3 regions of the Bradyrhizobium sp. BRP20 genome follow, and region 1 is predicted to be linked to each of the others. Evidence: riboswitches for the same ligand, from Rfam matches in the RefSeq annotation. Region 1 holds a riboswitch; each other region holds the start of a gene.
The links. A riboswitch is a leader RNA that binds a small molecule or an ion and turns the genes downstream of it on or off. The one in region 1 is predicted to bind cobalamin.

Region 1 (7,867 bases):
GCACCATGGCGCCGGCGGAGTGAAACACCTGCAGGCCGGGCCCGATCGGCAGCCGCTGTTCCAGCTCGCTGAGATATTCCACCGCGATCGGCATCGCGGCGGCGTTGAACACGGTCGCCGAGGTTCGCTCATATTCGCGCGCCTCGGGGTTGACCTCGTGTGAGAGCGAGACGTGAGCGACCACATCCTTGAGCCGCTCGCCCAGCATCTTTTCATGCACCGGATTGGCATAAGCGTGAAGGAGCGCGACTGCGACGCTCTGCACGCCGGTCCCCTTCAGCCACGCCACCAGGCGTTCGACCTCCGCTTCCTCGAGCGCCTTCAGCACCCGCCCCTCATGATCGAGGCGCTCGGCGAGCCCAAAGCAGCGTTCAGGCGGCACCAGAGGCGGCGATTTCGGCGGAATGTCGAGCCGGTAGAGGTCTCGGCGGCGATAGCGCGCGATCTCGAGCACGTCGGCAAAGCCTTCGGTCGCGACCAGCGCCACCTTCGGCAGCCGGTTCTCGACGATCGCGTTGGTCACGCGCGTGGTGCCGTGGACGAAGCGCTTCACCTCGCTCTTGCGCAGGCCGACCGCCTCGATCGCCTCCAGCATCGCTTGCACCGGTGCGTCGGGGCGCGACGGCACCTTCGCAATTCGCGCTTCCGCGGAATCGCGCCGGATCGCGATGATGTCGGTGAAGGTGCCACCGATATCGGTGCCGACCTCCCAATGATTGCCGGGATCGCTCATCTGCACAATCAGCTACGCGTGACGTTCATCATCATTCCCTGTCATGCCATCACGTGCGAGCGTGCGACAGAGCGATGGCCGCGGGATAGGGTCAGAGTTGTCGCAAACCAAAGCGCTAGCAAGCCACCGGCCTTGCGCGGCGCAGCATCGGCTGCACGTTTCCGTGCAGCGCTGCTCGCGCAGAGAGCAGAAGGCCGCGAAGTCAAAATGTGCAGCGCACCCTTGGATTCTTCGAGGCAAATAGAAGCGCCCGTTGCACTGCAATCGGATCGCACAAGGCCGTTTGTCTACTTTGCAGGCGATCGGTCGGCGGTGCGGGAGACAGCACTGACCAAGAGCTATGCACGCAGGTCGGCTCAGCCTCTCTTTATTGTACGGTCGGTAAGCGAGGACATCACCGGCCGCTGGTGGATAACCCGGCGCGCCGAACGGGTCGCGCCGGGTACGGAGATTTCGCGACTGGCTATGCGCTCGCCAGCCGTGCTCGCAAGCGCCGCCAGCCGATGACGATGCCTGTGATGGAGAACATCAGCCCGAGCGTACAGAGCCCGACAATGAGAGCGTCACGCAGCCGCGCATGAGCCAGCAGAATCGGGAAATCAAGCGTGTGCAGCGCACTGTAAAGCCAGCGATAGGCGCGGCGCGACCGGTCCAGTCTTTGCAGCAGCTTGCCATCGGCAGCATCGACATCGAACCAGAGATCGCCGCAGGTCGTCCGGTAGACGGGGCCCCCCGGAAGTGCGGATTGCGCCGGATAGTCGTCGTTGCCGGCGAGCAGGAACGGTGCGGCACAGCCGGTGCCAAGGCGCGCCATCAGGTCGCCGATGTCCTGCCTATCCAGGTATGACGCCGGTCCATCGCGCGGCGCGTCCCCTGCCCTGATCAACGCCTGACGGCCGAGACCAACCCGGTCGCGCCGATAGACATGGCCGTTGAAGGCGAACCATTCGACCTCGCGGGCCAACGGCGATATTGGCTGCGGATCGAGCGACGACGCGTCTCGCCAATCCGGGGCGGCATCGACCACGCCGGCCTCTGTCGGAGTCAGTTGCCCGCGCGAGAACAGGCGGCCGTGATCCATCGACAGCCAGCCGCTGAAGATCCAGCTCAGCACGAACACGGTCGCGACGAGACCGATGATGTGATGCAGGGCGTGCCAGCCACGATAGGGCGACGAGAGCTGGCGTCCCCATATCTTCACACGCACGATTCCGAGCACCGCACCAAGCAATGCCGCGATTAGGGCCAGCAGCGACAGCGTCCAGACCACGCCATCCCACAGCGCCCAGCTGCTGCGCAGAATTGTCGGATAGATCCAGTGCAGCACGCTGCCGGCCCAGTTCCACGCGCGCTCGCTGCGCGTCGTATCCAGGACGACTTCGCCGGTCAGCGACGAAACGTAGACCTCCGTTCCAGGGGCATCGCCGAGAGCGGCGCGAGACAAGGGGCGATGCCGATCAAAACCGTTCGGCACGCTCCATTGATCGTAGTCCGACCGCGCGACGATCGCGGCGCGCGGCGCGTCGAGCCCGCGCTGACGTGAATAAGCTTGCACGATGGTGAGCGCGACATCGGCTGATGTCACCGACGCGTCTCCTCCATCGGAGGCGCGAACCGCTCGCGAACCTGCGGAGCCCGAGACGACGTAGACCGGTCCATCGCTCCGCTGGATCAGCCGAACACGCGTGGCATCGGCAATCCCGCTCGCCGCAACGGCGTCCGCGACCGAGATCCTCGTCCCGTCGCGATCGACCGGCACAAGTCCGGCAAATCGCTCCGCTTCCGTCAGCGACGGAAACGGGACGAAGTGCATGACGATCCCGCTCGCGAACCACATCGCGAACAGCAGGCAGAACGCGATGCCGAGCCAGCGATGCGTGAGGACGATCGCGCCCATCATGCGCTCAGGGCCTCACCATTTGAACGCGGCCGATATTTCATAGGTGCGCGGCGCGCCCAGGAGGATCTGGTCCGGATAGAACGGATCGCCCCAGATCGCGTAGCGCTTATCAGTGATGTTGCGGACACGGAAGGTCAGGCGGGCCTGGTCGACCGCATTGAACGCCGTCTTGGGGATGTCGACGAAGGCGTAGACGTCGGCCACGGTGTAAGCCTTCATCGTCACGACGTTGGCGTCGGTGTTGTAGCGGTCGCCGACATGACGGCCGGTGATGCCAAGCTCCACCGGCCATGGTGTGAAGAAGCGATACGACGCGCCGGCATTGGCGACGATACGCGGCACGTTTGGCGGCGTGTTGCCGGAGAACGAGCCGCCGGCAAAATTGTAGTCGGCATAGCGCGCATCGACATAGGCGATGTTGCCCCACAGCCGCAGCGGCTCGATCGGGCGTATCGAGGCGGCAAGCTCGACGCCTTTCGACTCCTGTCGTCCGGCGATGTTGAGTTGCATGCCGCCGGCGGCCGCATAGACGTTCTTGCGCAGGATGTCATAGGCCGAGAACGACCACTCCGCCCGATTGTCCCAGAACAGGTGCTTGACACCGGTCTCATAGGTGCGCGCGGTGGTCAGATCGAGCGGCTGGGTGGGCGAGAGCAGGAAGATGTTGTTGGCTGCGACGTCGGCGCCGGTGGCGTATTGGCTGAAGAAGGTGAGGCCGGGAACGGCCTCCCAGGTGTAGCCGATGCGCCCCGTGACCGGTGCCCAGTCTTTCGTGAATGGAAAGCCCGCCTTCACGATCCCGTTCTGGTCGGTCGAATTGCGGTCGAGCCCGATATGCTCGACGCGGAGGCCGCCGATCAGCGCGAAGCTGCGCGTCAGCTTGAGCCTGTCCTCGAATGACAGCGCCTCGTTGTCGATGCGCGCGGTCTGCTGCTGTGTCGTGAGCAGGCCGTAGAAGCCGCGGTTGGGGTCGACCAGCGAGACGGAATCGCCGGGAAAGTTTGCCGCGCCGGGCCTGACGAAATCGAGATAGCTCGACGACAGCGTCGTCACGAGCCGATTGTCGAAGCCCGCAATATTTGTGTCCCAGATCAGGTCGGTGATGTTGCCGACCAGTCGCTGACTGTGGGCGACATAGAAACGCTCGCGATCGACCAGGTTCGTGGTGGAATTGAACGCCTCGATCTCGTTATTGAACCAGGTCCGTTCCGCGCCATAGCCATAGGCCTGACTTTTCAGCGTGAGGTCAGGCGCGAGCTTCAGCTCGAAGCCGCCACGCAGCCACACTTCCTGCGCCACGTTGCGGTTATCGAGAACGTTGTAATTGGTGTTGAAGGTGCGGTCGTCGATGGTGACGGCACCGAGATTGGTTCCGTTGTAATTCGAGACGTAATTGCCGGAGACGATCCCCGTCGTCGCATGCGAGCCGCTGAAGGTGATCGGCACCAGCGGCGCGCCCCAATAGGCCTTCGAGCGGTCTTCGCGATATTCGACCGCACCCCAGATCCTGAGGCTGTCGGAAACACGGTAGTTGAGCTGGCCGGACGTGCCGAACGTCTTGACATTGGTGTCATCGGCAAAGCCGTTGAGGGCGGAACGGCTGATGTCGAAGCGATAGTCCAGGCCCTGCACATTGGTGCTGCCGCCGGAGCCGTAATGGGCACGGAACGAATTCAGCGAGTCCCAGGAGAAATCGGCCTCGTTGCGGACAGCTCCGGTGTGGGGCTGCTTGGTGACGAAGTTGATGACACCGCCCGCGGCGCCCTCGCCCGAGATCAGCGAGGCCGGGCCCTTGAGGAATTCCACCGCCTCCAGATTGGCGGTATCCACGATCCGCGAGGTCATGTTCTGCGGACCGATCTTGATGCCGTTGTAGAGCGTGTTGATCTGGCTGTTGGTGAAGCCGCGCATCGAGAAGGCGGAAGGTTCGGCGGGGTTGTCGCCGGAGGTGACGCCGGCGGCGCCCTGCGCCACCTCGGACACGGTGCGATAGCCCTGCTCGCGCATGGTTTCGGCGGAGACAACTTCGACGGTCGCGGGCGTCTGCCGCACCGTCAGGCCGAGCCGCGAGGCGCTTTCGGCAACGGCGTTGGAGTTGAGCGGCGTTTGCGGCGTCGAATCCGGCGTGACGGGTCTTGGCGCTGCGGATACAGCCGCCGGCCTGCGCGCTGCCGCGCGGCGCGCGCTCTGCGCCGTTCCTGCTGCCGGTTTGGCCGGCTTGCGGGCCTGGGCGGGCGACACCTCGATGGGCGGCAGCGGCTCTCGGGCCTGCTGCGCCAGAGCGGCAGGCGGACCAAGAGCGGCAAAGGACGTGAACGCGGCGGAAACCAGCAGGACGCGGCGCGGTCGTGCGATACGGATGGAAGACACAGGTGAAAACCTCGGTATGACGTCAGTGGCACGTCACAGCGAACGAGGTTTCACCTTCGGCCTTAGCCGTCCGATGAAGCCGAATGTCTGTACTCCCCGACCGACATCTTCGCGTGTGACCACGGCTGACGGCAGGTCTCCTGGCTCGCGGGTCGTGACCGCTTCGTCGCCTTCCCGGGACCGAGGACCCAGTGGCTCGTGACGAAGGATTCACCGCTTACAGTTGCGGGGGCAGCCGCGGCATTGGGGACATTTTCCCCGCACCGCATTCCCTTTTCATTCCCTCTCGGGAAAACCGTCGTGAGCATCTAGGATTACCACCAAGACAGAGTCAATGTGCCAGTTGCGGCGTTGGGGCCACAGCAACCAACTTCCTTGGAGATGAGCATGGAAGGCGAGACCTTCCTCTGGTTGATCAGGCATGCGGCCGTCGCGGGCGTGCCCGGGACGATCCATGCGGCCGATGCGCGGGCCGACCTCGGCGATCACGCTGCATTGGCGGCCCTGAGGCGCCTCTTGCCCGCGGATGTCGCCGGCTATGCCAGCCCATCGCGGCGCACGGTCGAGACGGCGCGCGCCCTGGGACTCGAACCGGAGCTGGTCAGCGAATTCGGAGAGCAGGATTTCGGCGATTGGACCGGCCATCGGCATGACGAGCTCGCCGGGACCGGCGGCGAGGCCTACGCGCAGGTCTGGCGCGATCCCGCGCACGGACGGCCGCCGAACGGCGAAAGCTTTGCGGATCAGGTCGCCCGCGTCCGCCTCGGCCTGTCGCAGATTGGCGCAGGCCCCGCGGCACTAGTCGTCCATTCCGGCACCATTCGGGCCGCGCTCTGCATCGCGCTCGATCTCACACCGGAAGCCGCGCTGCGCTTCGTCGTCGATCCGCTGTCGCTGACTCGGATCGACCGGCTGGCGGGCGATTGGCGCGTCGTGTCGGTCAACCAGCGCGTGGCTTGAGCCGCATCAAGACGACCGATCCGGCACATTGGCCTGCGCGAACGTCGCCATGCCATTGTGAAGCGCGCAGGCCGAGCGGACCAGCGGCAGCGCGATCGCGGCCCCCGATCCTTCGCCGAGCCTGAGATCGAGGCTGATCAGCGGCTGCACGTTCAGCGCGCGCAACACCAGCCGATGTCCCTGCTCCGCCGATTGATGCGAGGGCAACAGGAACGGCTGGCAGGACGGGTTGAGGCGCACTGCTGCCAGCGCCGCCACCGAGACGATGAAGCCGTCGAGCAACACGGGAATGCGGCGTTGCGCAGCCGCAACGATCGCCCCCGAGATCGCCGCGATCTCGAGGCCGCCTACAGCGCACAGGATTTTTTCGGGTGACGCCCCCGCAACGCCGTGATGCGCGATCGCCGCATCGATCACCCGCACCTTGTGCGCGCGGCCCAACGCATCGACGCCGGTGCCGCTGCCCGCGATCTCGTCGGCACTCACACCGAGCAGGCTCGCAGCAATCGCAGCTGAGGTCGTGGTGTTGCCGATCCCCATCTCGCCGAAGATCAAGAGATCAGGCCGGCCGGCCTCGGCGCGCACCACCGCGCGCTGCCCGGCCTCGAAGGCGAAGGCCAATTCCGTGGGCGTGAGCGCAGCCTCGACACTGAAATCGCGGGTGCCGCTGCGCGGCTTGTCGGTGACGATTCCCGCGATCTGCGCCTCGGCCAGCGTGCCGGCGTCGACCACCTCGAGGCTCGAACCCAGCTCGCGCGCCAGCACCGAGATCGCGGCGCCACCGGCAGCAAAATTCGCCATCATCGCGATGGTGACGGCTTGCGGATAGGCCGACACGCCCTGCGCGACGATGCCGTGGTCGCCGGCGAAGATGATGATCGGCACCCGCGCGGCGCGCGGTTGCTCGGTGGCCTGCAGGCCCGCAAGCTCGATTGCGAGCTGCTCGAGCCGGCCGAGCGCGCCGGTCGGCTTCGTCAGTTGCGCCTGCCGCGCAATGGCCGCCTCGCGATGAACAGCGGAGACCTCGGGGCAGTTCTGGGTAACCCATTCGGGAAGCATGCTGCTCAACGCCTGCGTTTGATGATGTAGCTGTCCATGATCCAGCCGTGCCGCTCGCGTGCGTCCTGCCGCACGGCGGCAATGCGCGCGCCCAGTTCAGCCAGCGCGCCGGACATGATGATCTGATCGGGCATGCCGAGATAGGCACCCCACCAGATCTGCAGGCCTTCTGGATCCAGCGATTGGAACGCCGTGCCGCCATCGAGCATCACGACGACGGTATCGACGCCCTGCGGCCAGCCGCCTTCGCGCAAGCGCCGCCCCGTCGTGACCAGAAACGGCTCGCCGATGTCGTTGAGCGGCAGCGCATGCGCCGCGCACAGCGCCTGGATCGAGGTGATCCCAGGCACGACCTCGATTGTCGGCAATGGGTCGAGCCGCCGCGCAATGCGCAGCGAAGAATCATAGAGCGAAGGATCGCCCCAGATCAGCAGCGCGACCTTGCCCTCATCTTCGAGATGCCCAGCGATCGTCTGCGACCAAATCGCGGCCACCGCATCGTGCCAATCGTCGACGCCCTTGCGGTAGTCCGCCTCGGTCGCATCGCGCACGGGAAGATCGAATTCGGCGATGCGCGTCGTTTTGTTGGTGAGCACACCGGCGCAGATCGTTCGCCTGAGATCGGCGAGATCGGATTTCGCAGTCCCCTTGCGCGGGATCAGGATGAGATCGGCGGCGTTGATGGCGTCAACGGCGGCGCGCGTGAGCTGCGCGGGATCGCCGCAACCGATGCCGATCAGAGAGAGCGTTAGCATCGCGAGCGCGATGGGCGGCCACACCGGCCGCCCATCGCTGATCTCTTACGCCGCGTTGTGCAGGCGCGGGGTGACGAGGCCGGGCGCGGT
Region 2 (7,867 bases), on a different contig from region 1:
GCCAGCATTTGCTGTTGGGCTTCGATTGGAATGCTGCTGTATGTCGGAGGGCTCTCGAACAGATCCCCCTGACGACGTGATGCGTCCGCCATGACGGCCTCCTCGCGAATGGGACGATTCCCTGGAAGAGGAGGCTAAGAGCGCCTCGACAAGAAGACGCGCTCCAGTAGACGATCCACCGGAAGCTGCGGATCAGCTTTGAGATGGAAGGAAGCGGCGGCGGGAACCGCCATCCATGCCGGCAGCAGCGTTAAGGTGGCATCAGGTTGTCTGATAACAAAATGCGTCTCACCCCCAAGCCGCTTGCAGGAGACAATGACGACTGACGCTCCGCATCGCGGATGGAACGCGTAAAGGATCTCCACCTCAGATCCCAGACACCCGGCATTATGACGCTGGTCCGCCAGGCGTCGGCAAGACGCACCCGTCGATTGCTCTCGGGCGAGAGGCGATCCTGGACGGGTACACGGTGCAGTTCACCACGGCAACGACGCTGGTCGCGGGCCTCGCCAAGGCGCACGGCGAGCAGCATCTGGACGAGAAACTGCTCGCGCTGTCGAAGCCAAAGCTACTAATCGTCGACGAACTCGACTACCGGCCCCTGAACCCGACGCTGCGCATCTGTTCTTCCGGCTGGTCAGTCGCCGTTACGAAACCGGCGCCATGCTGATCACGTCGAACCGCAGCGTTGCCGAAGGGGCAGTTCTTCATGACGAAAAGGGGGCAGTTCCGGATGGCGTTCGACAGACTATGCTCAAGGTTGAACCCGGGCCAACTCAGCATCAAGGGCGGATAGATCTCTACCCATTCTGGGTAGGGGAATCGCATATGACGCTATCGGCGTGTTGCAAAGCGGTCGGAACTGGATTCTTTGGGTCTCTCTCGATTGCCGAGGGAGACTGGAATGCGCAAACTCAGGCGCCTGCTTCGACCGCTCAAGGATCCTCGCGCCGACAACACACGGCACGATCTGGTTGAGATTCTTATCATCGCTTTGGCGGCGACGCTGGCTGGCGCCAAGAACTGTACCGAGTTCGAGTTCTTCGGCAGGGGTCGAGAGGAGCTGTTGCGAGGGTTCCTGGAGCTTAGACACGGCATTCCCAGCCACGATACGTTCAGCACCGTTTTCCGCGCGCTGGACCCGAAGGGGCTGGAAGCCGTTTTGCGTAAGTTCAGCAAGGGCTTCGGCATCAAGGGCGTGGTCAGTATTGACGGGAAGGCCTTGCGAGGAGCCTTCACTCGTGGCCGGCGAGCCACGCCGCTTCATATGGTCAACGTCTGGGCGGCCGGCACGCGCATGGCGCTGGCTCAGGGAAAGGCTCCCAACCGCAACGAGGTTGCCGGCGTTCTCAAAGTCCTGGCTCTGCTCGATCTGGACGGCGCTGTTGTCACCGCCGATGCCTTGCATTGCCGACCCGACACCGAGCGGGCTATCCGCAAGTGCAAGGTCCACTACGTGTTGGCGATCAAGAGCAATCGCGGCCGGCTGTTCAAGGCGGCGAAGGCGCTCGTCGACACCGCCCGGAAGCCCGCGCGGGCGAGCCAGCGGAGGACAACCGCCCACGGCCGCACCGAGCGTCGGCAGGCCATCGTTACCTCGGCACCGCAATTGGCGAAGCAATACGGCTTCCCAGCCATCGCTGCCGTTGGCCGCATCGACAGTTGGCGGGCCAATACCGGCAAAGCCGCCAAGCACACGGTACGATACTTTCTGGCATCGCGTCCGCTCCCTGCCAAGAAACTGCTTGAGGTCGTGCGTGCCCATTGGGGTATCGAGAATAACTTGCACTGGGTTCTCGACGTTCTGTTCGACGAGGACGCATGCCGCAGTCGCAAGGGCCATGCCGCCGAAAACCTCGCAGCTATCCGCAAGCTGGCCATCAATACACTGCAGGCGACACCAGGCCCCGTGCGCACCAGCCACAAAATGCTCGAAGCCAGATGGAATAATGACTTCCTTCTCAGCGCTCTTGCCCATATGCGATAGCCCTACCATTCTGGGGAGGTCTTCGCTACAATGCCTCCTGATATGCTGCCCCGGCGACTACAGTTTTCCAAGACAGAATGAAACAGCATGACTCACCACGTGGATCTCGGACCCGGTGTGGCAAGCATACCAGCGCCAAGAAATCTTCCAAACCGTTCCGATCAGGGAGTGAGTTGGAACAAGTCCTACGAAGCCATCAACGCTTGTGGCCAAAAACCTCTTTTACGAGAATTACTCACGCAACTACGTCAGCCTGCTGTCTTTCCCACTATGGCAAGGATCGCGGCGGATACAACTGACCTAGGCGTCAAGTTCGACGAGGGCACGACAGCAACGTTTTCGCTCGATAGAGCTAACGCCGTTGTGCGAGCGATCGACACGTCTGACGATCAATCAAGGCACGAAAGCTCTCGCGCGATCCCAAGTTGCGTTGTCCAGTAGGTCCACGGCGGCAGCGTCGTGGTATCCAGTCGCGTTGCCTTGATCCGACAATCGCGAATCGCGGCGATGATGCGCCGAGAGCTGTTGGACACAAGAACATCAAGGAGCGCAGACAACATGCGATAATTGGAAAGCCGCTGTACTACGCATATGACTCTCGCAGACGAAAGCTCTCTCTGCCGGTGGCCGCGGACACGACGTTGGCAATGGAGGTTTCGCACTTAGCATGTGTTTTGACCAAGAAACTTACGAGAACCACTCAATACGAGACGAGGTGATGATTCCTTGCCTAGTCTGGACCTCGACGCGCGACACCTGGCAAGCTGTTTGCTCGTGCCGGAGCCCGGTTCAGGCAGCCATCGCCCGATGTTCGCCATGCCCTGACTTCTTCGCACTTGCAATCTCAGAGGCGTCCTCATGTCATTCCCTTCGCGGACGGTTGCACCCGAACCGTGTCGACCTTGAGAACGTCGGAGCTTCCTTTGGGAAGGGCGGGGCGGGTTCCAGATAGGGCGTGGAAGCGCAGAAGCCCGCCAGGAATATGTAGATCCAAGCATTGCCGACCAAGGAGCCTTCGTCCGAAGTGGCCGTCAACGTCAGCCGTCTGAGACAGGCGGAGATCTCGGAAGGGAAACCAAATGCACCCGGCGGGTCCCCGTCGGTGCATCCATTCCGCTCACCGTCAGATGTGTCGATGCCATGCTCCTCCTTGGAAGGCCAATGCCAAAACAGAGCCCCGAAAACGACATCATGACAGAAGAATCAGATATCAGATCTGCGAACGCAAACATTCGTGCAAGCACTGTCTGGACCATTGTGCTCGGCTTTGCCGCGGATCCGTTGATGCGTTGGAGCTGGCCTGACCCAAGGCAATACCTTAGGAGCATGCCTCAGTTCATTGACGCCTGTGGGGGCCGAGCATTTGCACATGGCACAGCCTACGTCGCGGGAGAGATTCGTGGCGCGGCCCTGTGGCTGCCTCCCAACGTGCAGCAAGACGAGGAGGCATTGGATGCAATCATGGCGCTATCCCTGCGCCCGGAGATTACCGAGGATATGGCACACTTGCGGCGGAGAATGGCCGAACATCGTCCCCACGAGCCACATTGGTATCTGCCGCTCATTGCCGTCGATCCGAACTGGATCGGAAAAGGGCTTGGCACGTTGCTGATGAAATACGCCCTTCAACGATGCGATGAGAACGGCATTGTTGCCTACCTCGAAAGCTCGAACCCTGAAAACATTCCCTTTTACCAACGTCACGGCTTCAAGGTCGTTGGTGAGATACAACACGGTTCTTCGCCGCCGCTCACGCCAATGTTGCGAACGGCTTCATTCCCACCCAGCAAGGCCGCGCCGCCGGATCGGCTCGTCACCCAGACTCAAGCATAGCTCATCCCGTTAGGATTGATTGCCAATAACCTGACATGACCGCGTTCGGTCAGGACGGCTTATGTTCGCGGCCAGACAACTGAGCACGTGAGGCGGCTCGCCCGGCCTGCGAAAAGCATACGAATCGCCTCTTCGGCAAAGTTGGCACGTCTGATGTGAGAGCTGGCGGGGTCAAATCCACTAAGCGTGGGACATTGCCACGGGCGGCTGCATCGATTGCGGTCGGGCTCCAGACAATTTTTGATCTAAGGGCCACAGAAAGCGATGAATGGCGAGACGCGTATGGCTACCGAAACCCGATCCGGCCCAACTCAATTCGCGGACCGCGAACCGATCGATGCCAACATTCAGGATGTCCAGGGTTGCTGTTCCCCTGTTGGAGAATTTGCGACGCCACTTCCAAAGGCTTGAGCACATCTTGGCCGATCGCAGGCGCTCGGTCGTCGAGCGCACCTTTGCGTGGCTCGGCAGATGTCGGCATCTCTGCAAAGACTTCGAAGGTTCCGCCGCTACCGAGCTCGCCTGGCCGCTCGTCGCCCATCTGAGGCTCCTAACTCGCCGATTGGCCAGGCCTTGAGACATCTATGCTTTTTGAGTGAGGCTCTCAGGACAGGCGCTCGGCGAATTTCGAACCTCGACCTCGGGGCTGCTCCAACTGGTTAACTTGACTGTGCCGTCTTGACGAGTCTGGGCAACGGCTTCTATATGTGGTGTCGTCGTGGTTTTCAATTCGCATATATGGTGGCACGGAGTTAAGGGGAACCCATTGTGCCGGCAGCGGCTATTCCGAGGCATTAGCGCGACAGCGCTGGGAAGACCCGCGAGCCAGGAAACCTACCGCGACAGAACCCATGTCCTCGGGCGGGGTGCCCGGTGGGTCGCTTGCAGCCGGGGACATTGGCCGGGTCTCCTCGCAAGTCGTCCGCACGGTCCCAGCCCCCAAATATCACGGGGTTGCCGATGTCGGCGTCTTACGATTTCGATCAGTATGGTCATCTCATTGAGCTGCCGAGTGTGCGGCAGCCCTCAGCGCAGGCAAAGCCTACCACACCTGAACTGTGTCTTGTGCAGCCCCCAGCATTGCCGGCTCCCCTGCCGAGGCCCCCCGCGCGATCGCCAACTCCGTCTGACCTTTCGCTCGATCGGTCGCGCGACGACCTGCTGACCTCGTTTGGTAGGCTGACGCTGACCGACCGCTATCTGCTCGCCGGCGAAGGCCTCCAGGACATGTTCGCCCGAGTGTCTTGCGCCTTCGCGGACAATGTTGCGCATGCCCAACGTCTATATGATGCGATGTCTCGGCTGTGGTTCATGCCGGCCACACCGGTGCTCTCCAACGGCGGCACGACGCGCGGCCTTCCGATCTCGTGCTTCCTTAACTCAGTGTCGGACTCGCTCGAAGGCATCGTCGGCACCTGGAACGAGAACGTCTGGCTTGCTTCCAATGGCGGCGGCATCGGCACCTACTGGGGTAATGTTCGCTCAATCGGCGAGAAGGCGAGGGGCGGCGTCACCTCGGGCATCATCCCGTTCATCCACGTCACGGACGGCCTCACGCTGGCGATCAGCCAGGGCTCGTTGCGGCGCGGCTCGGCGGCGGTCTATCTCGATATCCACCATCCCGAGATCGAGGAGTTCCTCGAGATCCGCAAGGCGTCTGGTGACTTCAACCGCAAGAGCCTCAACCTACATCACAGCATCAACGTCACCGACGAGTTCATGTGTGCCGTGGGCGCCGGCACCGCATTCGCTCTGCGCAGCCCGAAGACTAACGAGGTTGTCCGCGAGATCGATGCCCGCCAGCTGTGGCAACGCATCCTTGAGAACCGGCTGCAGACCGGCGAGCCTTATCTCTTGTTCATCGACACCGTGAACCGTGCGCTCCCCAAGCACCAGCGCGAGCTCGGCCTCAAGGTCTCGACCTCCAACCTGTGCAGCGAGATTACCGTGTCGACCGGCATCGATCATCGCGGCGAGGAGCGCACCGCGGTGTGCTGCCTGTCGTCGCTCAACCTCGAGACCTGGGACCAGTGGAATGAGGAGCCCGGCTTCATCGAGGACGTCATGCGCTTCCTAGACAACGTGCTCACGCACTTCATCACGGTGGCGCCGGACGGAATGAAGCGTGCCCGCTACGCCGCCCTGCGCGAGCGCTCCGTTGGCCTCGGCGTCATGGGCTTCCACTCGTTTCTCCAGGCCAAGGGCATTCCAATGGAGGGTACCCTGGCCAAGTCATTCAATCTGAACATGTTCCGAAAACTTCGTCGCGATGCCGATGCGGCATCCGTGGCGCTCGCTCGCGAGCGTGGCCCGTGCCCGGATGCCCTGGAACGCGGCGTGATGGCGCGCTTCAGCCCCAAGATCGCAATCGCGCCGACCGCCTCGATCAGCATCATCTGCGGCGGCACCAGCGCCTGCACTGAGCCGATCCCGGCCAACATCTACACCCACAAGACGCTATCCGGCGCCATCTCGGTGCGCAATCCGCACCTCGCTAAGGTGCTGGCCGCGAAAGGCGCCGACACCTCGGCGACCTGGGAGTCGATCATCGCGCACGACGGATCGGTCGCCCATCTCGACGTCCTGTCGGAGCACGAGAAAGCGATCTTTCGCACCGCCTTCGAGATCGACCAGCGCTGGATCGTCGAGCTTGCCGCCGACCGCGCCGCGTTGATTTGCCAGAGCCAGTCGATCAACCTCTATCTGCCGGCCGACGTCGATAAGTGGGACCTCCACATGCTGCACTGGACGGCGTGGAAGCGTGGGGTGAAGAGCCTCTACTACTGTCGATCAAAGTCGATCTCGCGCGCGGCGTTCGCCGGCAAGATTGCCGGGGATGCAACGCCGACGCAGCAGCCGGCGCGGCAGCGCACCGACTATGAGGAGTGCCTCGCATGTCAGTGATCGATCTGTCGCGCGCCGATCCGCGCACGTTGATCGGCAAGGGACGCGTCGGCCTCCTTGACTCGACCGGCAGCTACGACGTCGATCGCTATGCCTGGGCTTACGAGTTCTGGAAGCGCCAGCAGCAGACCCACTGGATGGGCGAGGAGGTGCCGCTCGGCGCCGACCTCAACGACTGGGCTTCGGACCGCGTCACCGACAGCGAGCGCGCGCTGCTCACCCAGATCTTCCGTTTCTTCACTCAGTCGGACATCGAGGTCGGCGACAATTATTTCAAGCGGTACATTCCGCTCTTCCAGCCACTCACCGTCCAGATGATGATGGCCGCTTTCACTAACATGGAGACGGTTCATATCGACGCCTATGCCCTGCTGCTCAAGACGCTCGGTATGCCTAAGACCGAGTTCGAGGCATTCCGCGGCTATGCGCAGATGCGCGCCAAGGCGGACTACATGCACGAGTTCGGCGTCGACAGCGTGGCGGATGTCGCCCGTACCCTGGCGATGTTCGGCGCCTTCACCGAAGGCATGGCCTTGTTCGCCAGCTTCGCCATGCTGCTGAACTTCCCACGCCACAACAAGATGAACGGCATGGGACAGATCGTAAGCTGGTCAGTGCGCGACGAGAGTCTCCACTGCGAGGGCATCATCAAGCTATTTCACGAATGGCACCGCGAAACCGGCGCGGTGACGCGCTCCGTCCGCGACGACATTGTCGACGTCGCCAAGACCATGGTGAAGCTGGAGGAGAACTTCGTCGAGCTCGCCTTCGGTCTTGGCAAGATCGAGGGCATGCTGCCTGAGCATATCCACGCCTACGTCCGCTACGTCGCCGACTGGCGACTGGCCCAACTCCGGATTGCCCCGGTCTTCGGCTTCTTCGAGGCGAAGGAGGGCGGGTTCACCCAGCTCAAGGCGCATCCGCTGCCGTGGCTCGTCGAGATTCTCAATGGCGTCGAGCACGCCAATTTCTTCGAGCAGCGCGCCACGGAGTACTCCAAGGCGGCGAGCCGCGGCAGCTGGGACGGCGAAGACGGGGTGTGGGCGACTTTCGGCCGTATCTAGCCCATTTTATTCATGCTAGCGGCATTGACAGCGGCAGGCGCCGGTAGTCGTCGCCGTCACCCGCCAGCATGACAAAGGC
Region 3 (7,867 bases), on a different contig from region 1:
ACCAGCTGGCCGCGCGAAGGTGCCAGCGTCAGCTCAGCAATTCGACCCTGCCGGTGTCGAGCCGATATAGCCCCCCGACGACCTTCAGTCTGTTCTGCTCAACTGCCGCGTTGAGAATCGGCCCCGTCGATCTGAGTTTGTTGACATTATCGACTACATTTTGTCGGGTTGCTTCTGCGAACGTGTCACCTGTTTGCTGGCGAGATGCTGTTACTGCAGGCGCAAGCGCAGCGATGAGGGATGAAATGTGCCCCGGCGGCGGCTTATCGTCGTGGAGCGACTTGATCGTGGCGTCTATCGCACCGCAATGATCGTGGCCAAGTACCAGGATCAGCGGCGTATTCAGCACGGCGACCGCATATTCCATACTGGCAAGCGTGTCATCGTTGGCGAAGTTGCCGGCGAGGCGGCAGACAAACAGATCACCGAGTCCGCTGCCGAAGACAAGTTCAGGCGCCACGCGAGAATCGGCGCAGCTCAGAACTGCGGCATATGGATTTTGCCCATCCACCAAAACAGAGCGCTCGCGCTTGAAATCGTCGCCTCGTGATACGCCATGGACATAACGATCGTTACCTTCCATCAGCCGCTTCAGGGCAGCATCCGGCGAGAGCAGGTTATCCGGCTTGGGCGGCGTTTTTGCTTCCTTCGCATCGACAATGTTGTTGTCAAGCCGCAGGCAAGCCGCCGAAACAGCGAACAGCAACAGCGAGCGGCGTGAAGGCGCGATCTTGGTCAGATAGGACATATTCGGATAATGGCCTGCATGCATGCATCTCACCTCATCGCGCGGCTTTGCGCCACCCGGTCGCTTCGGCTTCCGATTCGCTGCAGAGCCAGCGTTCACCGGACTTCTTCGTCATGTCGATTTGTTCGTAACCGAATTGCCCGGGCAAGTGATAAAGTCGCTCGCCGTTGTGGCCCACGGTGCCTTTTATCATACACTCTGACGAGGGCGGGTCCGATAGCAAAGCGGATCCGAGCAGGAGCTCCTGAGCGTCGATCGGAACCGAGCTCGCGCCGATGATGATCGTCCCCTTGTTGCGGCGACGCCAGTCCCAGGGCGCGATGAACGCCCCCGACCACAGCCCCGCATAGGCGTTGCTCGCCACAACCTCATAGATAACGTACGTATTGGCAGAAGGGGACGATAGTGCCCAGCCGGAGCGTACCATCCAGGCGTTCACGTCCTCGCCTTCGATGAAGCAACGGCCACGCGACCTGCCGTATTCATCAACTCCTGTGGTATGACAATCCCACGTTCGTCCGTTCGAATGCTTGATAAGCTCGTCGCGAGCAGCCACGCCGCAAGCCCATTTCCGGCCGTGGGCGTCGAGGCAAATCTGGTCAGTCTCAGGAGCGTCGATGTCTGAGAGCCGAAGCGTGGTTTTCTCGAGCTCGATCGTATTGCCGTCGAGGATGCGCGGAGGGCCGCTGAGCTTCGCCGCGCAGACCGGAGATGTGATGACAGCGAACAATGCGACCATCATTATGCGGTGTTTCATTCCGACAATAGCCTTTCGCTCTTGATTCATGTTCACGTGCGATCCGGCGCCGCGTTCGACGCTTAAACGCACTATGTCCGTTATCGGGCCGCATCTTTCGACGTTTGCTTTATGAAAGCTTGGCCCTCATTTCCAAGCTACGACCTGACGCTGCGTGAGGTTCAAGCGATTTCTTCCGGTGTGCGTATCGCGGTATCCTTCGAGCCTCGCCGGTCTCACTCAGTGGGCGCGCACTGCACCCTCTCTCGGCCTAAGGAGGAGATCCCCATCGCTCAGCCGCCAACTCGGCATGCGGGAGAAAGCCGAGCCTCGGAACGCTGTTTCTCACGCGATTGAAGAAGAAAAGCGCCTGTGAATTGTGACAGTCGAGTGGGAGTCAGGCGTGGAGGAGCAACCTGGCTATGCTTTGTGCCAACCCCCATCGGCAGACAGAAGGCGCTGCCAACGGTTTCGGCGAGAGCGATGACATTTTAAGTTCTTGCCACCGAAAGACCGACGTTCGAAAGAAATCTGGTCTCGCGTCCTATCTGAGATTTGGACGAAAGGCGCCACGGAGTCCAGCTCAACGCTCGCAGCGCAACTGAATCGGTATCGTTTGCGCAAACCGCAGAAAACCAGGAGCTCTCTTGAGAGCCAGCCGGGATGGTCGGGTAGTGCCGCGGCCCCGTTCGGAGAAGGCCCGGGTTTTTCATGACCCGGTCGGCGCGACTGGCGGCCGGCTCTTTCGTTGTACGCTTCCCCGTACTCTCGTGTGGAGAGTTACCCAGCAAGCCCGGCATGAGGGCATGCGTTTGCGCCAGGGAAATTTAAGGACAACCATGTGGAGCCGTGGCTTCTTCGTATACGCACCGGCGAGGGGTAAGCCGCCCGCGTGTTCGGACGATCGCGAGTGCCGTCCTGATGCCATTCGGTGCGAGGCGTCAATCCACAAATGGGTAGGCCCATCGCGGCATCCGAGCAGGTAGCTCTGGTGTGGTATGGCCGACTCAAGCTACACATCATTCTGAGCCACCTCACTACCCAATGGAAATGAAATGGTTTCAGCCCCCCGGGAATTGCCCGTCTCTTCTTACGCGCTTGAAGTGGATGGCCGACTCAGAGCTGAATTCGCAACCAAAGACGGCGCCAGGGCAGGTGGAGCAGAACTAAAGAAGCGTTTTCCCATGCTTCAAATCCGGATCTACGATGCGCAGACGAATGCGTGCGAGGAAATCTAGCGGGCGACTCAGTCCGGTCTTCGATGCCTCGCGCACGGCTCCGGCTCCTCGTTGAGGGCACTCGAAGGACCGGTGGTCAAGCCGGGGCCGCTAACACTGCCCCATTACCCTATTAACCGGTTTCGTCGCAGCAGTCGATCCCGCGTGCCACCTCGGCCTCGGAATGGTCACGCTCTTGCGGGTGCCAGTCAGTCGCGTGATGCGCGGTTCGCACGCCGGATGGCCCAGTCCCGTGAAGAATGGCGTAGAGAGCTGGTTCTCTCGCAAATGGTGTCCTTCCACTGCGTGGGGTGCGCCGAGGTCAAGCCGCTTCTCGCAAGGCGCACGCGCCGCTGAGCTCGACTCCTCGCAGAAAGAGTCGGAGGTAATCGTGCTGCCCCATTTTCTCGATGGCCGGCTGAAGGCCGCGGGAAAGCTCGCGACTGTTCAAGGTGTAAACACCGGTAAGTTTAGAGCTGATAGTCTTGCCGTTGCTCTGAGGCGTTCGGCCCTGCAGGAGCTACGGCGCGATCTTGCTCTGCGCGATCATTTACCGAGGCCTTTCGCTCCCTTCTAATCCTCCCGTTCCTTTGGCTCCATGCGAGCGAACCAGGAGCCAGGAGGAAAAGCCGCGATACGCTTGGCAAAGGAGGATTGCGGCTCCCAATCTTGTCCTTCACTCTTCTCGAAAGTGATGACCCCGTTGTATGTAAAATAGCGGGGCCCTGGGATATTACAGTTCACCACAAGCAAAACGCGCCACAGATCACCTTTCTCGGTCGGCTTGTCATTCTGCTTCGGCAAGTAGTCCACTCCAACAGGATCTACGATAGTGCAGCTGCCCTGCCGCAGAAGATCACCGAGCCGACCTTGCATGGTCGTCACAAAGTTGAAGTTGGCCGGGTCATGCAGAAAGCCAACATTTGCGTCCCTTTCGCCATCCTTGACTTCACTGGCGATCAACGAGAGCGCGAAGGCGCGCCAGCCCAATTCCATTGGCTTCGCATAGGACGACGCAAGTTCAATCGTCCCGTCGAGCGCGGCCTTCCAGGTGATAACGTACTCTTCGTCTGATTTATCATCCCGGTGCCTGGTCCAAGAAACAAAAACATATTCATTTTGGTCAAGTTCAGCGACGCCCCACATCCGAGGGACGAACTGTGCCACCTTCGAGACGTTGGAGATAACTTGTTCTATTGTCTCACCGTCTTGCGCTCGCCACGTTGACTTGACTCTTTCGACAAGGGGGCTGTCGTTAGCGCGAACAGTGTTGCTCGTCGCAGCCAGCCCGGCCAGGCAGATCAGGGATCGACTGAGCCAAAGCCATAGCGCGCGTCTTCCTGACGTTTTCTTCATAACCGTCGGCCTATCCGGTCTCATCCACACGCAATTCTAGAGCGGGCAACCTTCAACCTGTTATGCGCGAGCGCAAGAAGTTAGCGGCGACGCGACGGGGCGACCACTGGTTTTCCCGTGCGAGCAGGCGCTCCCCTCTATGTCACGCGCCGCTAACTTCACTGCCACCGACAGCCTCAATTTGCTGTGCTGGACATGCCCAGCAGGAGGACTGGGCATGCAGAGGACGTGCATTCTTCGTGCCAGATAATAGACGGCAATTCGCACCGGTTTTGCGTCCTCTTTGTCGACTTTCCGACTGGCGCATGTCTCGATGTTTCCGTTCAACCTCTCCAGCGCGGCTTATGCATCCCGTCACGCACCGGATGTTCGACGACACAGCGGAACGCCTCGGTGCCAAGTTCCTGATGAGAAGTGGCAGCACGTTTGCCGTCATTGAACCGTGTGGTTCGGTTATCGTTGCCGGAATGTGGGCTTTCGATCTCTGCCATGCCTTCGGGCACTTTCGGCCAAGGGGCCATGGCGCGTTTGGCGCTCCTTTCGAGACGTGCGGCGCTCCGGAGGTCGAGAACAGCCTCAGGCAGCGCGCTTTGTACTCGATGGCGAACGGCGCCAAGCCGATCTTCGCCGAGCATTTGGGGTGTGGCTGGCACCGCAAATCAAAGGTGCTGCCCGGGTATGTTGCTGGCTTAGCCAGGTGTCTTGGGCCTATTCAACACGGATCTGTTGGTCGAGAAGGTGGCTGGATGGCGCACGTGCTCGAACCGCTGGGAAGCCGGGACTGGCGACAAATGCGTTCTGCTCGAGGCAGCAATCCCGACCGCACAAGCCGCATTTGTCCCTTCCACCGATCTGCCATGCGCCCTGCGATGCTCATTGCGATATCGCTGATTGGAGGGCACTTCTACATCAGCTCAATGGTAGAGATGCACGGTCATTCGCGTAGCAGATGTCGCAGCATCAGCTTGAGACATAATCTGAGAGGTTGACGGAAGACTTCTCTTGCCGATAATCCAAGTCGTCGAGGTTCTCCGGTTTCCATTTGATCCGGAGCTAAGAGGGAAGCCGGTGAATATGCCGGCGCTGCCCCCGCAACTGTGAGCGGCGAGCCGCTGTCCAACGATGTCACTGAAGCCTGCGCGGCTTCGGGAAGGCCGGACAGCAGCGATGACCTGCGAGCCAGGAGACCTGCCCCGACACTATATTCGTCCACGGGCGGGGTGTCCCGGTGGTGCGCCAAGCAGCCGTCGCACCGCGCGACTTCCGCTGCCTGCGTCCGCCATGGCCTTTGCCCCCAACATGGGGTTAACGCTATGTCTCTTCTCTCCCTTCCTGTTGCCACGCTCGGAACGCCACGCATCGGTCCAAGGCGCGAGCTCAAATTCGCTCTAGAAAGCTACTGGGCCGGAAAAAGCAGCGAACAGCAGTTGCTCGAGGACGCAGCTGGCCTGCGTGCCGCGAACTGGGCCCGTCAGAAATCTATCGGCGTCACGGTCATTCCATCGAACGATTTCTCGCTGTATGACCAGGTGCTCGACACAAGTGTCATGGTTGGCGCCATCCCGGAGATCTACGCCTCGAAAGCCGAATCCGTTTCGCTCAAGACGTACTTCGCCATGGCCCGCGGTTCACAATGCGACGACCAGGATGCGAGTTGCGGTCACGGACCGCGCGGATTTGGCGCACCCGCGCAGGAGATGACCAAGTGGTTCGACACCAACTATCACTATATGGTCCCCGAGTTTCACAGGGGACAGACTTTCAGGCTATGCTCTCGCAAGCCGATCGAGGAGTATGAGGAAGCCAAGGCCCTTGGCTTTCAGACCCGCCCCGTCCTGATCGGGCCGGTCACATTCCTAAAGCTCGGCAAGAGTCCCGATCCCACGTTCCAGCCACTCTCACTACTGGATGAACTGATACCGCCCTATATCGAGGTTATGCAGGAATTGGCCAAACGTGGGGCAAATTGGGTTCAGTTCGACGAGCCCAGCCTAGTTCTTGATCTGGATGAGGGGACGCGAAAATCTTTGCGACATGCCTATGACCGGCTCGCCAAGGAGGGGCCGGCGATCAAGATCATGGTTGCCAGCTATTTCGGCGACCTCGGCGACAATCTGGACACCGCCTTGAGCCTGCCAGTTGCCGGGCTGCACCTCGATCTGGTTCGAGCGCCACAGTTGTTGCACCAGATCATCGCTGGCGGCCGAAGTGATCTCGTCATGTCGCTCGGTGTCGTCGACGGTCGGAATGTATGGCGGTCGAATTTGTCGTCGCTGCGCCAGCGGCTCGAACCCGCGATTGCGAAGCTCGGCAAGGATCGTGTACAGATCGCCCCATCCTGCTCGCTGCTTCATGTGCCGGTCGATGTTGAACTCGAGACCGGGCTCGCTTCCGACGTCAAGAGCTGGCTTGCTTTCTCGGTCCAGAAGATGCGGGAGCTTGCGATCCTAGCGCGTGCACTCGCAGGCGACCAGAATGTTGCGTTAGCTCTTGCCGAGTCGGAAGGTGCCGCGACTGTTCGCCGGACTTCGCCGAAAATCCGTGATGCCAATGTCGCTGTCCGGATGAGAGCGATCGACCAGACCATGTGTCGGCGCGCGAGCCCATTTGCCCGTCGGGCCGAGATCCAAAGCAATCGATTCGGACTACCGGCTTTTCCTACCACGACGATCGGATCATTTCCGCAGACCACAGAGATCCGGAATGCCCGTGCGGCGCATGCGCGAGGTGCGATAAGCGACGAGCAATACGACAAGTTCCTCAAGGAGGAGACTGCGCGCGCCGTACGTTGGCAGGAGGACATCGGTCTTGACGTCCTCGTGCACGGCGAGTTTGAGCGCAATGACATGGTGCAGTACTTCGGCGAGCAACTCGCCGGCTTCGTATTTACCAAGAGCGGATGGGTGCAGTCCTACGGCTCGCGCTGCGTCAGGCCACCGATCCTGTTTGGCGATGTAGCACGGCCGAAGCCTATCACCGTGGACTGGTGGCGCTACGCGCAATCACTAACAAGGAAGCCGATGAAAGCGATGTTGACCGGACCGGTGACGATCTTGAACTGGTCCTTTGTTCGTGATGATATTCCCAGAAGCGAGGTCTGCCGCCAGATTGCGCTCGCGATCCGAGACGAAGTCCGCGATCTCGAGAATGCTGGTGCGACCATGATCCAGATCGACGAAGCTGCAGTCCGCGAAGGATTGCCGTTGCGTCGATCGGAGTGGGCGGCTTATCTCGACTGGGCCGTCGATTGCTTCCGCATCTGTTCATCGGGCGTCGCCGATCAAACGCAAATTCATACGCATATGTGCTACTCGGAGTTCAACGACATCATTGGTGCGATCGCTGCAATGGACGCGGATGTCATCTCGATCGAGACATCGCGCTCGAAAATGGAACTACTCGACGCGTTCAGGAACTACGAATATCCAAATCAGATCGGGCCGGGCGTGTACGACATCCACTCTCCACGCGTTCCCGAGACAGGCGAAATGAAGGAGCTGATGGTGTTGGCTCGGACGCGGCTGCAGGATTCGCAGCTCTGGATCAATCCAGACTGCGGCCTGAAGACGCGCAAATGGGAGGAGGTTCGGCCAGCACTAGCGAACATGGTCGCTGCCGCCCGCGAACTGCGCGCTGCATTCGATCCGCGAGGCCGTTGATCCGGGCTTCGGTCTCTTTTCGACAAAGCTGATCCGCTTGTGGTCATTTGCGCGGGAGCCTTAGGAACATAAAAAATGCCCCGCCCCGCTTAGCGGGCCGGGCGAAAGTCTGGGAGGAGCGACGCTGACGCATTCGCGCGGACTTCCATCG

Region 2: linked by a shared signal. The riboswitch ahead of I6F33_RS30780 (ribonucleoside-diphosphate reductase subunit alpha) and the one ahead of I6F33_RS20085 (TonB-dependent receptor) in region 1 are both predicted to bind cobalamin.
Region 3: linked by a shared signal. The riboswitch ahead of metE (5-methyltetrahydropteroyltriglutamate--homocysteine S-methyltransferase) and the one ahead of I6F33_RS20085 (TonB-dependent receptor) in region 1 are both predicted to bind cobalamin.

What each region holds. Positions count from the first base shown of each region.
Region 1 is NZ_JADYVY010000008.1:88,873-96,739, forward strand. Features, by position in the region: gene I6F33_RS20075 (hydantoinase/oxoprolinase family protein) at 1-733, opposite strand, end outside; gene I6F33_RS20080 (PepSY domain-containing protein) at 1,197-2,633, opposite strand; gene I6F33_RS20085 (TonB-dependent receptor) at 2,646-5,003, opposite strand; cobalamin riboswitch at 5,116-5,318, opposite strand; gene I6F33_RS20090 (histidine phosphatase family protein) at 5,391-5,963, shown strand; gene cobT (nicotinate-nucleotide--dimethylbenzimidazole phosphoribosyltransferase) at 5,970-7,022, opposite strand; gene cobF (precorrin-6A synthase (deacetylating)) at 7,028-7,777, opposite strand; gene I6F33_RS20105 (energy-coupling factor ABC transporter permease) at 7,823-7,867, opposite strand, start outside.
Region 2 is NZ_JADYVY010000017.1:106,983-114,849, forward strand. Features, by position in the region: gene I6F33_RS30755 (hypothetical protein) at 1-92, opposite strand, end outside; partial or broken gene I6F33_RS30760 (ATP-binding protein) at 398-696, shown strand; gene I6F33_RS30765 (ISAs1 family transposase) at 905-1,987, shown strand; gene I6F33_RS30770 (N-acetyltransferase) at 3,179-3,820, shown strand; partial or broken gene I6F33_RS30775 (IS5/IS1182 family transposase) at 4,251-4,397, shown strand; cobalamin riboswitch at 4,523-4,677, shown strand; gene I6F33_RS30780 (ribonucleoside-diphosphate reductase subunit alpha) at 4,781-6,724, shown strand; gene I6F33_RS30785 (ribonucleotide-diphosphate reductase subunit beta) at 6,715-7,788, shown strand.
Region 3 is NZ_JADYVY010000018.1:39,416-47,282, reverse strand. Features, by position in the region: gene I6F33_RS31035 (carbonic anhydrase) at 29-772, opposite strand; gene I6F33_RS31030 (thermonuclease family protein) at 783-1,535, opposite strand; gene I6F33_RS31025 (nodulate formation efficiency C protein) at 3,275-4,057, opposite strand; cobalamin riboswitch at 5,065-5,268, shown strand; gene metE (5-methyltetrahydropteroyltriglutamate--homocysteine S-methyltransferase) at 5,371-7,716, shown strand.